DNA from 3 places in the Priestia sp. ST2 genome. Region 3 is predicted to be linked to each of the others. Evidence: riboswitches for the same ligand, from Rfam matches in the RefSeq annotation. Region 3 holds a riboswitch; each other region holds the start of a gene.
The links. Region 3 has a riboswitch for cobalamin ahead of AC0KUU_RS10425 (ABC transporter substrate-binding protein). Riboswitches for the same ligand answer to the same signal wherever they lie in the genome.

Region 1: it holds a riboswitch for cobalamin, as region 3 does, so the genes downstream of both, AC0KUU_RS07210 ((2Fe-2S) ferredoxin domain-containing protein) here and AC0KUU_RS10425 (ABC transporter substrate-binding protein) in region 3, are expected to answer to the same signal.
Region 2: it holds a riboswitch for cobalamin, as region 3 does, so the genes downstream of both, AC0KUU_RS25845 (HoxN/HupN/NixA family nickel/cobalt transporter) here and AC0KUU_RS10425 (ABC transporter substrate-binding protein) in region 3, are expected to answer to the same signal.

The regions. Positions count from the first base shown of each region.
Region 1 is NZ_JBVVNT010000002.1:161,864-167,239, reverse strand. Features, by position in the region: gene AC0KUU_RS07220 (sirohydrochlorin chelatase) at 1-860, opposite strand, end outside; gene cobJ (precorrin-3B C(17)-methyltransferase) at 879-2,501, opposite strand; gene AC0KUU_RS07210 ((2Fe-2S) ferredoxin domain-containing protein) at 2,515-2,895, opposite strand; cobalamin riboswitch at 2,997-3,176, opposite strand; cobalamin riboswitch at 3,295-3,473, opposite strand; gene AC0KUU_RS07205 (hypothetical protein) at 3,620-3,778, opposite strand; gene AC0KUU_RS07200 (M42 family metallopeptidase) at 4,129-5,166, opposite strand; gene AC0KUU_RS07195 (cation:dicarboxylate symporter family transporter) at 5,276-5,376, opposite strand, start outside.
Region 2 is NZ_JBVVNT010000008.1:59,848-65,223, forward strand. Features, by position in the region: gene AC0KUU_RS25825 (ABC transporter permease) at 1-323, shown strand, start outside; gene AC0KUU_RS25830 (ABC transporter ATP-binding protein) at 325-1,257, shown strand; gene AC0KUU_RS25835 (undecaprenyl-diphosphatase) at 1,404-1,997, shown strand; gene AC0KUU_RS25840 (organic hydroperoxide resistance protein) at 2,150-2,569, shown strand; cobalamin riboswitch at 2,675-2,857, shown strand; gene AC0KUU_RS25845 (HoxN/HupN/NixA family nickel/cobalt transporter) at 2,991-3,788, shown strand; gene AC0KUU_RS25850 (M20 family metallopeptidase) at 4,018-5,181, shown strand; gene AC0KUU_RS25855 (DoxX family protein) at 5,251-5,376, opposite strand, start outside.
Region 3 is NZ_JBVVNT010000002.1:775,660-781,035, reverse strand. Features, by position in the region: gene AC0KUU_RS10440 (class I SAM-dependent methyltransferase) at 1-182, shown strand, start outside; gene AC0KUU_RS10435 (YpjP family protein) at 566-1,168, shown strand; gene AC0KUU_RS10430 (thioredoxin family protein) at 1,357-1,671, shown strand; cobalamin riboswitch at 1,763-1,895, shown strand; gene AC0KUU_RS10425 (ABC transporter substrate-binding protein) at 2,154-3,113, shown strand; gene AC0KUU_RS10420 (adenosylcobinamide amidohydrolase) at 3,202-3,810, shown strand; gene cbiB (adenosylcobinamide-phosphate synthase CbiB) at 3,815-4,801, shown strand; gene cobD (threonine-phosphate decarboxylase CobD) at 4,776-5,376, shown strand, end outside.

The DNA.
Region 1 (5,376 bases), 610 kb from region 3:
TCGTGGTGATGGTGTCCGTGATCATGGTCATGATCGTGATGATGATGGTGATCAATATGCTCCATAATGCCAAGGCGATATTGACACGTATCGCAGTTCATTTTCACTTCACCTTCTAATCCTTCTTCAGCACGTTCTTTTAAAATTGTCTGCAGTTTTGGGTGAAAACCGAAATAGCCGGCGAGCTTAAACTCAATGTTTTCATGCTGCATTTTATACTGCTTCACCATTTCTTCTAATCGCTTAATTAATACTCCTGTAAATAAGAAATACGGGAGAATAACCACTTTTTTAGCGCCCAATTTCAAACATCGCTCCACGCCTTCATCAATCAGTGGAGCGGTCACGCCCATAAAAGAAGTTTCAACGATTTTATAATTTGTTTTTTCCCAAAGAAGGCGCGTAATTTTATATAAATCACTGTTTGCATCAGGATCACTTCCTCCTCGCCCTAAGACGATAACAGCCGTGTCTTCAGCTGGAGTTTCTAAATTCTCTCCTGATTCTTGTAATCTCGTTTTTAAAATTTCAAGGGCTTCTTCATGAACGCCAATGGGACGTCCGTATACGAAGTTTACGTGTGGATATTTTTCCTTAGCTTCATCTATAGCCGCCGGAATATGTATTTTAGAGTGGCCAGCAGGCAAGAGCATAATTGGAATTACAACTACATCTTTTGCTCCTTTTGCCACACATATATCAATGCCTTGACTTACATTTGGGCGTTCAAATTCTAGAAAACACGTTTCTATTAAGATAGATGCGTCCCAATCATGCTTCATAGTCGAAATAAATTCGCGAATTTGATCGTTCCCTTCAGGATCTCTGCTTCCATGACCGACAAATAAAACTGATTTCATATAATGCCCTCCCATTTTTTAATCTCCACACGGAGCTGGTTCTACTTTTATTTTTGGTGTTATATCTTGATAGTCGAATCCATAAACGTTCTTCACACGCTTAAAGAATTTATGAAATCGCTCATTAGGATGACCTTTTTCTTTATATTCATGGACAATGTTCTCCACTATTTCAACAATGTCATCGGGTGCTATGCCTTCCGCCACAATTTGACCTGAATGCGCATTTCGTCCAACCGTTTTAGCTCCTAAAAATAAATCAAACGCACCTTTTCTATAGACAATGCCGATATCTTCTTGAACTGCGCCATAACAGGCCATACCGCATCCATTAATACCAAGCTTCAGCTCTTTTGGCATGTCCATTCCCCCGAGGCGTTTTTGTAATTCTTCCGTATGTGGAATAGCATCGCTTTTTTCTCCATCACAAAAATCACACGCTTTAATTGTGAACACGTCTCCGACCGGAGATAGTAAAAAGGAAGCTGCTTGGAGCTTTTTAATAATCACATCTGGCTGGGCTGTTGGAATTTGAAGTTTGATTTGATGGTCAGGTGTATACTCCATCGTACCTTTTTCACCAACAACTTCTGCTAGTGTTGTCATTTGAACAGGCGTGAATTTCTTATTGGCAAGTCCTGGACTAACCGCGACTTCGAAAATTGACTGTATTGGCTGGTGTACGACCCCAGAAGTGGTTTCACCTAAAATTGCTTGAAGCGCTTCTTCTGCAAGAGCTCGTGAAGTTGCTGTTTCTTCTGGTTTGGTCTGAACTGCTTCAATTGCTGAAGCTGTTTGCTCTACAGTCTCTTCTTGATCGAGAGCCCATGGTTCTGCTTCTTTTCGAAGTCGCTGATGCGGTCTTAGCGGCTGCTCCGTTTGGTTGAGGGTATATTTCCGCTGATACCCGCGCGGTGTAATCATTAAATCGTCGTAAAAGAACGTAGATGAATTTCCGACAACAACGGTAGTCAGCATGCCTATTTCATGGTTTAACATGTCTTTTAAGTTAGTCATTACGACTTCTTCACGGTCACGATAAGCGCTTTTCACAAGACCAACAGGCGTATCAGGAGAACGGTACTTTAATAGAATCCTTTGCGCTTCAACAATTTGTCTTGTTCGTCTTCCGCTCTTTGGGTTGTAAAAAGCCACTACAAAATCTGCTTGTGCAGCTGCTTCAATTCTTTTTTCGATTAGATCCCACGGCGTAAGGTGGTCACTTAAACTAATCGTACAAGCATCGTGCATCACGGGCGCTCCAAGGAGAGATGCGCATGAATTGATAGCCGAAATGCCAGGAATTACTTCCAGCTCTATGCCCGTTTCTTTTTTCCAGCCTTTTTCAATCAACACTTCATATACAAGGCCTGCCATTCCGTATACTCCTGCATCTCCGCTCGAAATGACAGCTACGGTTTTTCCTGCTTCGGCTTGCTTTACAGCTTCCTGTGCACGGCTTACTTCTTCGGTCATTCCCGTACTAATAATTTGCTGATTCGTTAACAGTCCTTGAATTAATTCCACATAGGTTTTGTAACCGATGATCATATCACTTTCTTGAATGGCTTCTCTTGCTCGCTGTGTAATATGTTCAAAGCTCCCCGGCCCAAATCCAATAACTAACAGTTTACCTTTCATGCTAGCTCCTCCTTTATGCGTTACTTTTTACTTTGTCAATTCCTTCTATGGAGTCACTGTTTTCCGGAGAAACGAAACCATTTTGATCATATTCATAAATAAGCGATTCCTTTACACTGCAGCCTCCTGCTAAATGCTCTTCGACAATCCGGTGAGCCACGGTTTCAGTGACCTGCTTGTACCAATCTCCTGAAGGATAGACGATAGCTACAGGAGCATCTTTGCATCGTCCGTTACAGCGCGTACGCGTTGTATGAACCGTTTCATCCAAATCCAGTTCCGTCACTTTATTTCGAATAGCTTGTGTGGCTTCTTCTCCACCTTTTCTCATACAGCTGCTTCCATTACAAATCAATACGTGATGTTTTGTTCCGTTTAAGTTCCACGTCGTCACACTCATTCGCTCCTTTACTAAAAAAAGCGCCTCTATCAATGATAGAGGCGCAGAAAATTCAAACTAAGTTTTTGCACTTCCACCTATATCCCGTAGGGTAAGCTTCGCATTAGAAAAAGGCTGGTTTCCTGACTTCGATTCATCACTTGATTGCGCCTTCCCAAATACAGTGGCATATGCAATCAGCTCCTCTTCACAGTGGCGGGTACCGCGCTGGCTTCACACCAGACTTCCCATTTAACGCAATGTGAACATTGCGCACCTTTTTTGCACGATATGTAGTTTTTCGATACGAGAAAAACCCGCTTCGCTAATATGCGAGCGGGTAAAACGTCAGAATAAGAGTGTACACGAATGCCACTTTAAGCCAACGTTTCCCTTCCCGCTCCCCGGAGAAATAGAAACTTCACAATAAAGACAGGTCTCCTGACTTGTGTATCATTCTACTTGAGAACCTTCCCGTGATTTTTTCACAGTGGTTATACTCGTTCGTCCACACTTACAGTTGCGGGGGCAGTACTGGTCTTTCACCAGTTTCCCTATTAAGCCTTCTTGGCATCTTTACTGTTGCTGTTTGATATATATGAACCTTTTAAACTATCAGAATAATAGAAGTAACTACCATATCATAGCGTACATTTTTTTTTATTTCAACTCTATTCTTTTCGGAAGATACAAGCACCTATAAAAAAACAAGAGCATAAAGTCAGCTCCTGTTTTTTCATTATATAGCTACTAATGTTAAATGAGGATCATTATAATACACCACTTCTGAAAGAACTTTACAGCCATTTGTTTTGGCAAAAGCTTCTCTCGCCTGCTTTTCAGTTTCAAATTCAAACATTTTCATTTCTTTTCCAGCATATACCGTCAGTACCCACATGAAAAGATTCGCCTCCGATTATTGTAGTGATCGCTATATCCACATTATGCCGAAACCATTTCCTTTTGAAAACCCATTCTACAAAACTTGTCACAAGAAACTTTTAAAAATTTAAAAACATTTTAACTTCTGTAAATGAACAAAATGTACAAAAGGTTTAAGCAATATTATACCTCTTTAAAAAGGTGCTTTTTTAACCAACTGTTGCTTCACCAGTAAAAAATATATAGTATTTATTAAAAAAAGAAGCCGGACAGCCGGCTTCTTTTTTAGGAAAGGAAAGTACAGACATCACAATCCCGTCCTGCTCTTTATTTTGCATAAAAATACACTAATTAAATATTGCTTTCTTAAAGCAGAACCATGTTCGACTGCACATAGTGATAAAGAAGCTTATACGTATGGTTTAATGAATCTTGATGCGTTCTCTCAAACGCATGAGAAGAATCAATTCCTGGACCAATTAAGCCGTGTACGATATCGTGTCCGGCACGAATAGCAGCAGAAGCATCTGATCCGTAAAACGGATAAATATCTAATTTGTACTGAATATCATGTTGCTTAGCTAGCTCCACCAAATGCTTTCTCAAACCGTAATGATATGGGCCGCTTGAATCTTTTACACAAATAGACACGGTGTATTCATCGGTAGATTGTCCATCTCCCATAGCACCCATATCAACCGCTAAGTATTCTACTGTTTGAGGCGTAATGTTCGAATTCCCTCCGTATCCAATTTCTTCATTATTTGAAATGAGAAAATGCGTAGTGTATGGCAGTTCGATCTGTTCTTCTTGAATTGTTTTTATGAGCTGAAGCAATAAAGCTACGCTTGCTTTATCATCGAGATGACGAGATTTAATAAAACCGCTTTTTGTTATTTCTACACGAGGATCAAACGAAACAAAGTCGCCTACTTCAATTCCAAGGCTGCGAACATCTTCTGCGCTATGTACTTTTTCATCCAGTCGAATTTCTATATTTTCTTGATTTCGCTCAGCTTTCCCTGCATCTTTATACACATGAACAGATGTTTGATGCATAAGGATGGTTCCTGTAAATACTTCTCCTGATGAAGTTTCAATTTCACAATATTCTCCTTCAATAGAATTGTAGCGAAACCCTCCAATCAAGTCGATTTTCAGACGTCCACTCGGTTTGATTTCTTTTACCATAGCACCTAATGTATCGACATGAGCCGTCAGCATGCGGTGGTGATCTGTATCTTTACCGGGAATAGTAGCGACTAAGCCTCCTTTTCGATTGCGGTACGTTTGAATATTTAGCTCTTTTATATAGTCTTCGACAAATGAAATTACCTTTTCTGTATTTCCAGAAGGACTGGGAATCGAAACAAGCTTTTTAATTAACTGAACAGTTTCCGTCATTATGACACTTCCTTTGTCTCTCATTTCTTTTATTTTACCATATGTTTCAAAAAAGATAACAGTCAGCTCCAAACAAAACAAGCCGGGCAGCTGCCCGGCTTGTTTTGTTTTAAGCTATGTTTGATTTCTTTAATTCATTTGTATAATTTAATGATTTTTGCTTATCAAATTCGCCTTCAGACTTTGACATCACAATTGCAGCTAAAGCAT
Region 2 (5,376 bases), on a different contig from region 3:
TGTTTATTTCGCATCATTTTTCTTTTTATATATTTTTAGAGTGCCTGCTATTCACCGTTTGTATCATTTCATTTGTTTTAATGCTTTCAGCTTTAATGCCAAGCCCAACTCATACTATGTTTTTATCAATTATTTTATCGTTTGTTCTACCGGTACTGAGCGTGTGGAGCATATTTTCATCAAAAGCGTACATTGCATGGTTTAAGTATGTGACACCCTACTACTATTTAAAGCTGGAGAAAGGGTATCTAACAGTTCTTCTTATTTTTGCAGCACTTTGTTTATGTACGGCACTTTGGAGTTTTAAAAGGAGAGAAGTATAATATGTATGCTATTGAAACAAGTAAATTAACTAAAAAATATGGATCTAAAACAGTTGTTAACGGTATTAATTTACAGGTACCACAAGGGGAAATTTACGGATTTTTAGGAAGAAACGGAGCAGGAAAGTCTACATTTATTAATATGCTTACCGGCGTTTCATTTCCTTCAGCAGGAGAATTTACGCTGCTGGGACAGAGTGATATTGATTTAGAGCTTCAGAAGAAAATAGGTGTGCTTCCTGACTATGCTAACTTTTATGATGAGATGACAGCGCTCAATCATTTGCGCTATTTTTTAAAGATAAACGGCCATCGTTTTTCGAAAGAACACTGTAGTATTGTACTGAAGAAAGTAGGATTAGAAGGACATGAGCATCAGAAAGTTGGAAAGTTTTCATTTGGAATGAAAAAGAAGTTAGGAATTGCTCAAGCAATTGTAGCAGACCCAGATCTTATCTTTTTAGATGAACCAACTTCTGGAGTAGATGTTGAATCTGCTCTTCACATTCATGAACTAATAAGAGAACTCCAAAATCAAGGCAAGACAATTTTTATGACGTCTCATAATTTAAATGAAGTTGAGAAGATTTGTACACGTGTAGCGATTATGAAAAATGGGGTCATTTTAATAGAAGGTACAATGGAAGAGCTGCGCTTTCAATATCAAGCGAAAAAAACGGTGATGATTAAACATGATCCCTACCCAAGCAGCCATAAAGAATATATTCAACAGTTTTTCCGTACGTTGAGTCCCGAAGTTGAATACCATCACATGTACACAAAAGTGATGCTTCAAAAAGAAAGAAATATTCCTCTTATTATTCGCGAATTGATTCAATGCGGCATCGACATTTATCAAGTTCACGTCGAAGAACCTTCTTTAGAGGAAATCTTTTTGCAAAAAAATATTGTGGATCACTCACAGGTGAGTTAATGGGCGAAAGTCCGTTGGTTTACTACTCAGTCTGAATACATTATTTATAAATACCAGTTAGGAAGCTTCTGACAAAAACATGTTCATTTTCTCAAGAAACTGATAAGATAGCTAATGACATTTAAAAATAAGAAAGGATTTCGATTATGTTATCAGCTATTAATTCAGTAGATTATACCATCTTCCACGCGGTGAATCAGTATGCCTCACACGTAAAGCCTCTAGATTCGCTGATGGTATTCTTTGCAGATTATGCCCAGTATGTACTTATCGTTTTACTCGGCTTGTTTTTACTTATTAATAAAAACGGCAGCCGTGTTGTAGCATTTCAAGCTTTGTGTGCTTGTGCCACAGGAGTCATTATCAATAAAGTGATTAGTTTATTTGCTTATCGAGATCGTCCGTTTATCTCTCACCACGTGAATCAGCTTGTTGATCACGCCGCAAATTCTTCATTTCCAAGCGATCATGCTACATCTGCATTAGTTATCACTTTTACCATTTGGCTGCATTTCAAACGTTCAGGACGCATGTGGGTTGTCATGGGCGTACTCATTGCCTTTTCACGCGTATGGGTTGGCGTTCATTATCCATTCGATGTGTTAACAGGAGCCGTTTTAGGCTGCGTGCTGGCGCTGTTTATTCATTATGTTATTTTTAATACGAAACTGATGAGGTCCATTACCAACTTGTCTATTTTTCGAAAATCAGCTTATGACGAACAGTCTCAATATTATTAAGAAAAAGTCGCAAATACGCGGCTTTTTTTATTGGGAAATTTTTAACGTATTTAATACTTGTTTTTTAAAATTAAATTGTGTACAATTAAATCATAGAAACGATAAATAAAAAACTTTTAATAAAATTAATGAAAAAGAGGAGAGGTTTATACATGAAAGCTTTATATGAAACAACAGTCGTTAACACAGGTGGAAGAACAGGAGAAGTTCACTCTTTAGATAACATCTTTAACTTAGACGTTGCAACACCTCCAGCGCTTGGTGGAGAAGCAACAACAGCAACAAACCCAGAGCAGCTGTTTGCAGCTGGATACAGTGCTTGTTTCAACAGCGCGTTAGAATTTATGTTGAAAAAACATAACGTAGAAATCAAAAGCAGTGAAGTAAAAGCTACTGTTCAGCTGCTTCCTGATAAAGCTGATCAAGGAGTGAAAATTGAAGTAGCGCTTGAAGCACATATCGAAGGCTTAGATTTAGAAACAGCGAAAAAATATGTAGACCTAGCTCATTCATACTGCCCGTATTCAAAAGCAATCAGCGGCAACGTAGACGTAACGATAGAAGTAGTTTAATTGCTTTAAAAAGCCCTGCTAAGCATGTAAAGCTTAGCAGGGCTTTTTTATTTGAATTTTCTCTATTCATTTGTAAGCGGTACTAGTATAATGAGGAAGAAAATGAATCATTCGCACAGTTTAGGTGCTCTTACATAGCGTAAGAGGTAACAGGGAATCGAGTGCAAATCTCGAGCGGTCCAGCCACTGTAAGCAGGGAGTTTTCTATCTTATCGTCACTCAAAATGGGGAAGGCGGTAGAAAATGATGATCTCAAGCCAGGAGACCTACCTATTCTGTACACTTGACTCTTCTAGGAAAGAGGCGGTGTATCAAGGTACGCAGTGAGCAATTGCTGTTTATTTTCATATGCCGACACGTCCTCAATTTCTATAGAATTGAGGCTTTTTTACGTTTTATTTTAAAAAAAGGAGTGTAGGAAATGGAAGGTTTATCAGTTTTTTTACTTGTCTTTTTATTAGGAATCAGGCACGGATTGGATGCAGATCACTTAGCTTTTATTGATGGCCAGACCCGATATAATTGGAGAATGGGCAGCCGTTTTGCCCCGTGGGTTGGAACGCTGTTTTCACTAGGTCATGGAGGAATGGTGGCCGTCACGGCCGGGGTGCTGGGCGTGGTGATGAAGAATTTTACGTTTCCTTCATATTTCGATCATTTTGCATCTTGGGTATCCATTATCTCTCTCTTTCTGATTGGAACATTAAACACATATCATTTGCTTCGAACTAAAAATAAAGAAGAAGAGTTTCAGCTGAGCGGATTAAAAGGGAAGTTTATTCCGAAAATCGCAAAAGGAACAACGAATCCTTTTTTAATTATTCTTGTAGGGGCATTGTTCGCTTTAGCAGCCGAAACGGTCAGTCAAACGGCCGTGTGGTCTCTAGCTGCAGGGAACGCAGGCAAGTATACGCCGCTTTTGTTGGGACTAGTGTTTATGTTTGGCATGATGCTTACAGATACAATCGATTCGATGATTGTACATAAAATGGTGAATGAATCGAGTAAATTTGGACAATCTGCTTCCCGCTTGATGGGCTGGGTTATTGTTGTCCTCGCGTATGGTGTGTCGTTCTATTTAGCATTCACTTTCTTTAACCCATGGGCCGAAGTAAACTTTGAAATGGTTGGCGTTATTCTGTTTATTTTTTTAGTGTCTATGTTTGTTTTTGTGAGTGTGAAGTCAAAAGGAAAAAATATTAAAATAAATGTCAATTAGTCAAACGAAAGCTTTAATCTGTTGAAGATTGAAGCTTTTTTGTATGAATTTGTTGAAGTTTATGGCTATTTTCGGTCGGTTATGAATAAGTTAAAGTATTATCTGTATTTAAAGGATGGAAAATTGTCTGAAAACCATTATAATTAAGGATAATTTAAGGTCGTTATGTGAAACGTAGAACATAGTTATACGTAAAATAAATAAAAGCATTTAATGCAAGCAGCAGGGGTTGTTTGGAGGAGGAATTGATTTGAGTCAGGTAATGGTAGAACAAAGCGTGTTTAGTTATTTAAAAGAACACGAACAAGATATGCTTGAAGATTTAATTGGATTTGTGAAAAAAGAATCACCGTCCTACAGTAAAGAGTTAGTAGATCAGTGTGGAATGTATTTAACGCAGCTGTTTCAAAAGCGGTTAGGGGTAGGGTACGAAATCATAGAAGAAAAAGAAGTAGGAAACCACTTGAAATTTACGATTGGAGAAGGAGAAAAGCAGCTTTTAATTATCGGTCATTTTGACACGGTATGGGAAAAGGGAAGGCTGAGTCTAAGAACGGAGGGAAACAAGCTGTATGGTCCGGGAATTTTAGACATGAAAGGCGGCATTGTACAATCTATATGGGCGATTAAAGCGATTCAAGAGCTTGGCTTATCGCTCGATAAAAAAATTGTGTTTTTCTGTAATTCGGATGAAGAGATTGGGTCAATTTCTTCTAAAAAATACATTGAAGAAGAAGCACAAAGAAGTGAAGCAGTGCTAGTAGCGGAACCAGCGGTGGCGGGTTCAGGTGCGTTAAAAACGTCGCGCAAAGGAGCGGGGATTTTCACCGTAAAAGTATGGGGACGAGCAGCACACGCGGGTAATCACCACAAAGAAGGAATCAATGCGATTGAAGAGCTGGCGCGCCAAGTGATTTTCTTGCAGGGCTTAACAGATTATGAAAAAGGTACAACGGTTAACGTTGGGACATTTACGGGAGGCAGCGGTACAAATGTAGTGCCGGAATATGCAGAAGCGCACGTGGATTTACGTGTTTCTACAGAAGAAGAAGCAAAACGCATGACGGATATTATTTTGAATTTAACACCCATTTTAAAAGGGATTAAGCTCGAAGTAACGGGAGGCATGAATCGTCCTCCGATGGTCAAGTCTAAACAAACGGAAGAGCTATTTGAATGCGCTCAGTCAATCGCGGCGAAACTGGGTATGAAATTGGAAGAAGCAGCTGTGGGCGGCGGAAGTGATGGCAATTTTACAGCGGCCATTGGTGTTCCCACGCTGGATGGATTAGGAGCATGCGGAAAAGGAATACATGCAGAATATGAACATATTCAAATTGATACGTTGTCCGAGCGTTCTTCTTTATTTGCGAATTTGCTGCTGCAAATATAAAAAAAGCCCGCCTCAAACGGCGGGGACTAATCTTAAAGCTTATATTGGGAGAGTATAAGCTTTCTTTTTTTATTTACTGCTTTCTTCTTGAAGAGAAAAGGCAGTTTCTTTCTTTTTGAATACCACTGCATCAAGAGCAAGGAACTGGCTTCCTGCAAGAAATAAGTGAGCAGACATGGCAATTAAGGCAATATC
Region 3 (5,376 bases):
TTAAAGCAATAGCACTGTATACTACGCTAACGCCAATGGCTATACAAGAAGCAAAAAGAGTAGCCAAACAAAAGATCGTGCTAAAAGATCATTGGAAAAGCAGTCGTTTTGAAGAACATGGATTTATCGTACAAAAACGAAAAACATCAAAATTTCATTACGGGACAATTGATATACAATAATAAACAAAAAAGTAAAACGAATCCTGATCATTGAAAAGACTTCCAAAACCTTTTAGGAATTAAAAAGTTTTGGAAGTTTTTTTTATGAATTTCATCTAAAGTTCATAAAAGTATGATATATTTTTGAACATAAAAATACTTTTGTGTTTAAGCATCCAGCAAAAAAGGAATATCTTGTATAGGTTTCCGCTCGGTGTGACAACCTCAAACAGAAGAAGGAAGGTGCTAACTAAAAAGTCTTCGAATGCCCGTAGGCAGCATAAATGAATAAGCAAATATAGGTAAAAAATTAATAAGTATGTTACAATACCTAGTGAGTTATAACAATGAATTTTACGATATGAAAAGACCATATGGGAAAAGATGAGAAAGGAAAGATACGAATGCCTAGATGGATAAAAAGAATGCTAGTTGTATTTATTACAGTATTTACATTTGGGCTTGTCACTCCACCAGAATATTTATACGTTGATGATGCAAAAGCGGACAAGCAACATAAAGCAGGGTATGTAAGAGAAACAACTCCTGTCACAGCTGTTATAGAAGATATTCATTTGCCATATGAAGAACCAAAATATGAAGACGTTTCATCATTTGTTACGTATGCAATGGAATCAGCTGAAAAACAGTCAGTGGAAAAATTCGGAACAAAAATTGGACCTGTCATTGAAGATGAATTTCGTCAAGCAGTGTTACCTAAAATTGAAGAAGTGCTGACCGACATTGGCACTGAACGTGAACAGTCAATTCAGAATCTCGAGATAAGCGAGCATCCTGCTGCTGGCTACGGTGAAAAGATTTTCCATGTATATGACCGGGAAACCGGTCAGGACTTAATACGATTTCATGTACGGCGTGAAAATCCTCCAAAAGATGGATACTGGTTTAATTTTCACTATCATGCGGCTGCAGATAATTTTCAGAAGCATTATGATTTAGGGAAAATTTATTGGAACCGAAACATGCCGCCTAAATGGTTTAGCTGATAATAGACACAACATTCTGCGATTTCGAAATGTTAGCTTTTTTAAGCTAGCATTTTTTTACGTCTAAAACCGTTAGGGTCTAAATAAGCTGAAACATTAGCACAACGATAAAAAAATCGTTTATAATGAAGTCAGACTTCTTACCATAGAATAGTGAGAAGGAACGAATAGATGCTGGAGGTAACACAATGAAACAATTTACGGAAGAAAAACAATTTCGCGAACAAATTAAGAACGAAACACTAAGCGTTGGGATTTTTACGACAACGTGGTGTCCTGATTGCAAACGTTTGGATATGTTCATTGATGAAATCGTTGATGAAAATACAGATAAAGCATGGTTTAAAATTGACAAGGATGAGTTTGAAGAACTTTCTGCTGAAAACAATGTAATGGGTATTCCTTCTCTTCTTGTATATAAAAACGGTGAAAAAATTGCACACTTGCACAGTGCAAATGCTAAAACGCCTGAAGCGGTCCGTGAATTTTTAGCAACTCTTTAATCCCTTAAGCTGCGAGAGCATTCTCGCAGCTTTTTTTTGTGAGAATGGCTATTTCCATTTTTCCATGAGTGGGGTATACTAGGACAAGTGAATAATCGTAAAGCAATAAGGTCTCAATTTAAAGATTGAGTGAAAAGGGAAGTCTGGTGAAAAACCAGCGCGGTCCCGCCACTGTAAGCGCTTTGTGCGTAAGTCAGGAGACCTGCCTTATTGTTAGCTGTGAAACCTTCGAGGAAGGGTGAAGCAGGGTAATGAACATACATATCAAGTATAGTGAACGGATTCTTTTCCTGCTTATCTTGACGTTACCTGCTTTGCTTTCAATTGAAAGTAAAGCTTTTTTATTTTGAAGCTGCCGGCGAGCAGTATACATAGTCAAAGCGGAAAAACGGGATAGCGCTGCTTTTTGCATGATCATTTGCTTTTTCTTTAACGTGGAGGTTTCGTATTCACAATGAACAATATATAGGGGGAGTATTTAGATGAAAAAATGGCTTTCGTATTCCATTATTGCACTGTTAGTCATCGTACTTGCTGCATGCGGTGCAGGCAGCCAAAGCAACAGTGATAAAAAAACGAAGCAAGATACGGCACAAACGTCACAAGCTGCATTTCCAGTGAAGGTAAAAGACGCGCGTGATAAAGAAATTACGTTGAAAAAACAGCCTAAGAAAATTGTTTCCTTAATGCCAAGTAATACGGAGATTGTATATGCCCTTGGCCTTGAAAAAGAATTAGTCGGTGTTACAAGCAACGATGATTATCCTAAAAGCGTAAAGAAAAAAGCGCAGGTAGGAGATATGAACGTTAATGCGGAAAAAGTTATTGCTTTAAATCCTGATTTAGTGCTGGCACACGCTTCAAGTATGGGCGTTTCGGATGAAGTATTTAAACAAATTGAAAGTGCGGGTATTCCGGTATTTGTTGTAAAAGATTCAACAACGTTTGATACGGTTTATGATTCTATTACGCAAATCGGTAAATTAACAGGTAAAACAAAAGAAGCTAATCAAACAATTAAAGACATGAAAGAAAAAGTAGCTTCAATTGAGAAAAAAGCAAAAACGATTTCAAAAGAAGATCGTAAAAAAGTATGGATAGAGGTATCAGGAGCTCCTGAGATTTATACAACAGGAAAAGGTACGTTCATGAACGAAATGCTTACTATGATCGGTGCTGATAACGTAGCAGCTAGTGAAAAGGGTTGGGTTAAGTTTTCTGAAGAGCAAGTTGTTAAGTTAAACCCTGACGTTATTATCGCAACGTATGATGCAGACAAAAATGAGATTATGAAGCGTCCCGCTTGGAGCAGCATGACTGCTGTAAAAGAGGGTAACATCGAGAAGGTTGATCAAAACAAAATCAATCGCTTAGGACCTCGTATTGTAGATGGCTTAGAGGACTTAGCAAAAGCAGTATACCCTGAGGTGTACAATAAATAAGAAGAGGGACCATATTCCAGTTCGAATTGAAAAGGGGATTGGTCCCTTTTCACATCTTAAAATTGAAGAAAGGCCTGAGCTTTTAATCATGAAAACCGAGACTTCTTATAAAACATACAGCTCAGGGGTTTTAGGAACAGGCATTACGGAAACGGACACCTTTTACAATCGATTTGTTCACAAAGACTATTATTCAGATACTCCTTCTTTGGAGTATGAGCAATATTTGATGAAAGAAAATGTGCGCCATGAGCAAATCGTAGGGTTGATGACAGCCGTGTGGTTAAAAGAAAGAGCGGTTTACTGTTATGAAGGCTACGGAGTAAGAGTAGCTTCCGTGATAACGGCTGGAATAGGAAACGCAGTAGATATTACAGCTGACGAAGCTGTCCCGTTCTATTCCTCTCCTGGTACAATTAATATGTTTTTTTTCGTGGAAGGTACGCTTACGGATGCAGCGTTTTTACAGCTTTTTATTGCGGCCACAGAAGCTAAAACAAAAACGCTGTCACAGCTGGGTGTCATAGATCCGGCTACAAAGACGATTGCTACGGGAACATCTACGGACAGCATCTCAGTTGCAGCGTCTCAGCAAGGATCATTATATGAATATGCAGGCTCTATGACCGCTTTAGGGCAAGCGGTAGCCAAGCTGGTGAAAATAAGCTTAGAGCAGGGACTTAAGGGAAAGAGGTGAAGAAATGAGTATTACACAAGCGATAATTGCACACATGACGGCCATGACGATTGCTTTACTAATTGACCGAATTATAGGCGATCCCGAAAATTGGCCGCATCCCGTTCGCTGGTTTGGCAAATGGATTTATTGGATAGATTCTAGATTAAATAAAGGTGCAGGAAAACGATTCAAAGGATTGCTTCTTGTGATAAGTATGGCTGTGCTCGCAGGAGTTGTTCCCTTTTTGTTCCTCCATGCTTTGTACGGAGTTCATTTTATAGCAGGTGTTTTAGTAGAGAGCGTAATGATTGCGACTACTATATCCACTCGTTCTTTAAGCGAAGCTGCTTATAAGGTACAAAAGCCGCTTCAGCTAGGAGATATGGAGAAAGCTAGATATGAAGTAAGTATGATTGTGGGACGAGATACAGATCGTTTGTCAGAAGGAGAAATTGCCAGAGCGACGGTAGAGACCGTGGCTGAAAATACAAGTGATGGTATTACAGCTCCGCTTTTTTATGCATTTATAGGAGGAGGAGCCCTAGCCTTTTTTTACCGAGCTATTAACACATGTGATTCGATGGTTGGGTACAAAAATGACCGCTACTTTCTGTTCGGCTACTTTAGTGCAAAAACCGATGACGTATTAAACTATATTCCAAGTCGGTTAACTGCAGTGGTGATGACGGCTGTTAATGTAGCAAAAAGCCAGTATTCTCTTGGGCATGTAACGAGTTTGATTAAGCGTGATGCTAAGAAGCATCCCAGCCCAAATAGCGGATACGGGGAAAGCGCAGTGGCTGCTCTGTTAGGTATTCAACTCGGCGGGCTTAATACATATAAAGGCATAGAATCTAATCGTGCAAAAATGGGTGAACCACTCATTCCTCTGCAAGCCGGTCATATTGAACAAGCTGTTTTCATTATGAAAAGGACGGTCTATGCTACGTGGTTATTATATCTTTTGTTAGGAGGAGTTATTAGTGCTATTACCTACACATGGAGCTAATCCTAATGTCTTTTTAAAAGCAATAGGGGCCGAGAATTTGTCGCATATAAAAGACTTTAGCGTGAATACAAATCCTTTAGGGGCTCCCCTTGTGCTTCACGAAAAGTGGAACGAATTCAAGGGTGCAGCGTTTAGTTATCCTGACCCTCAAGTAACGGAGCTGAAAAATAAACTTGCAGCTCATCATCATGTTTCAGGTGCTCAAGTGCTGCCTACAAATGGCGCCGCTGAAGCGTTTTTCCTTATTGCTTCGTTATTTTCAGGAGAGAAAGCAGGGATTGTACAGCCGACTTTCGTTGAATATGAACAGGCAAGTAAAGCTTATGGATGTGAAGTGACATACGTTCCTTTATCTGAAGAAAATGGCTGGAGCTGGGATATAGAGTTGATTATGAGCATTCTTCCGGACATAAAAGTACTGTGGATTTGTCATCCAAATAATCCAACGGGCGTTATGTATAGTCATGAGGAATGGATGAAAGTAGTAAAAGCTGCTGCTCATCATGGTACATACTTAATGATTGATGAGGCATTTATTGATTTTGTCGAACATCAGCCTTCATTTGATTCTCTTA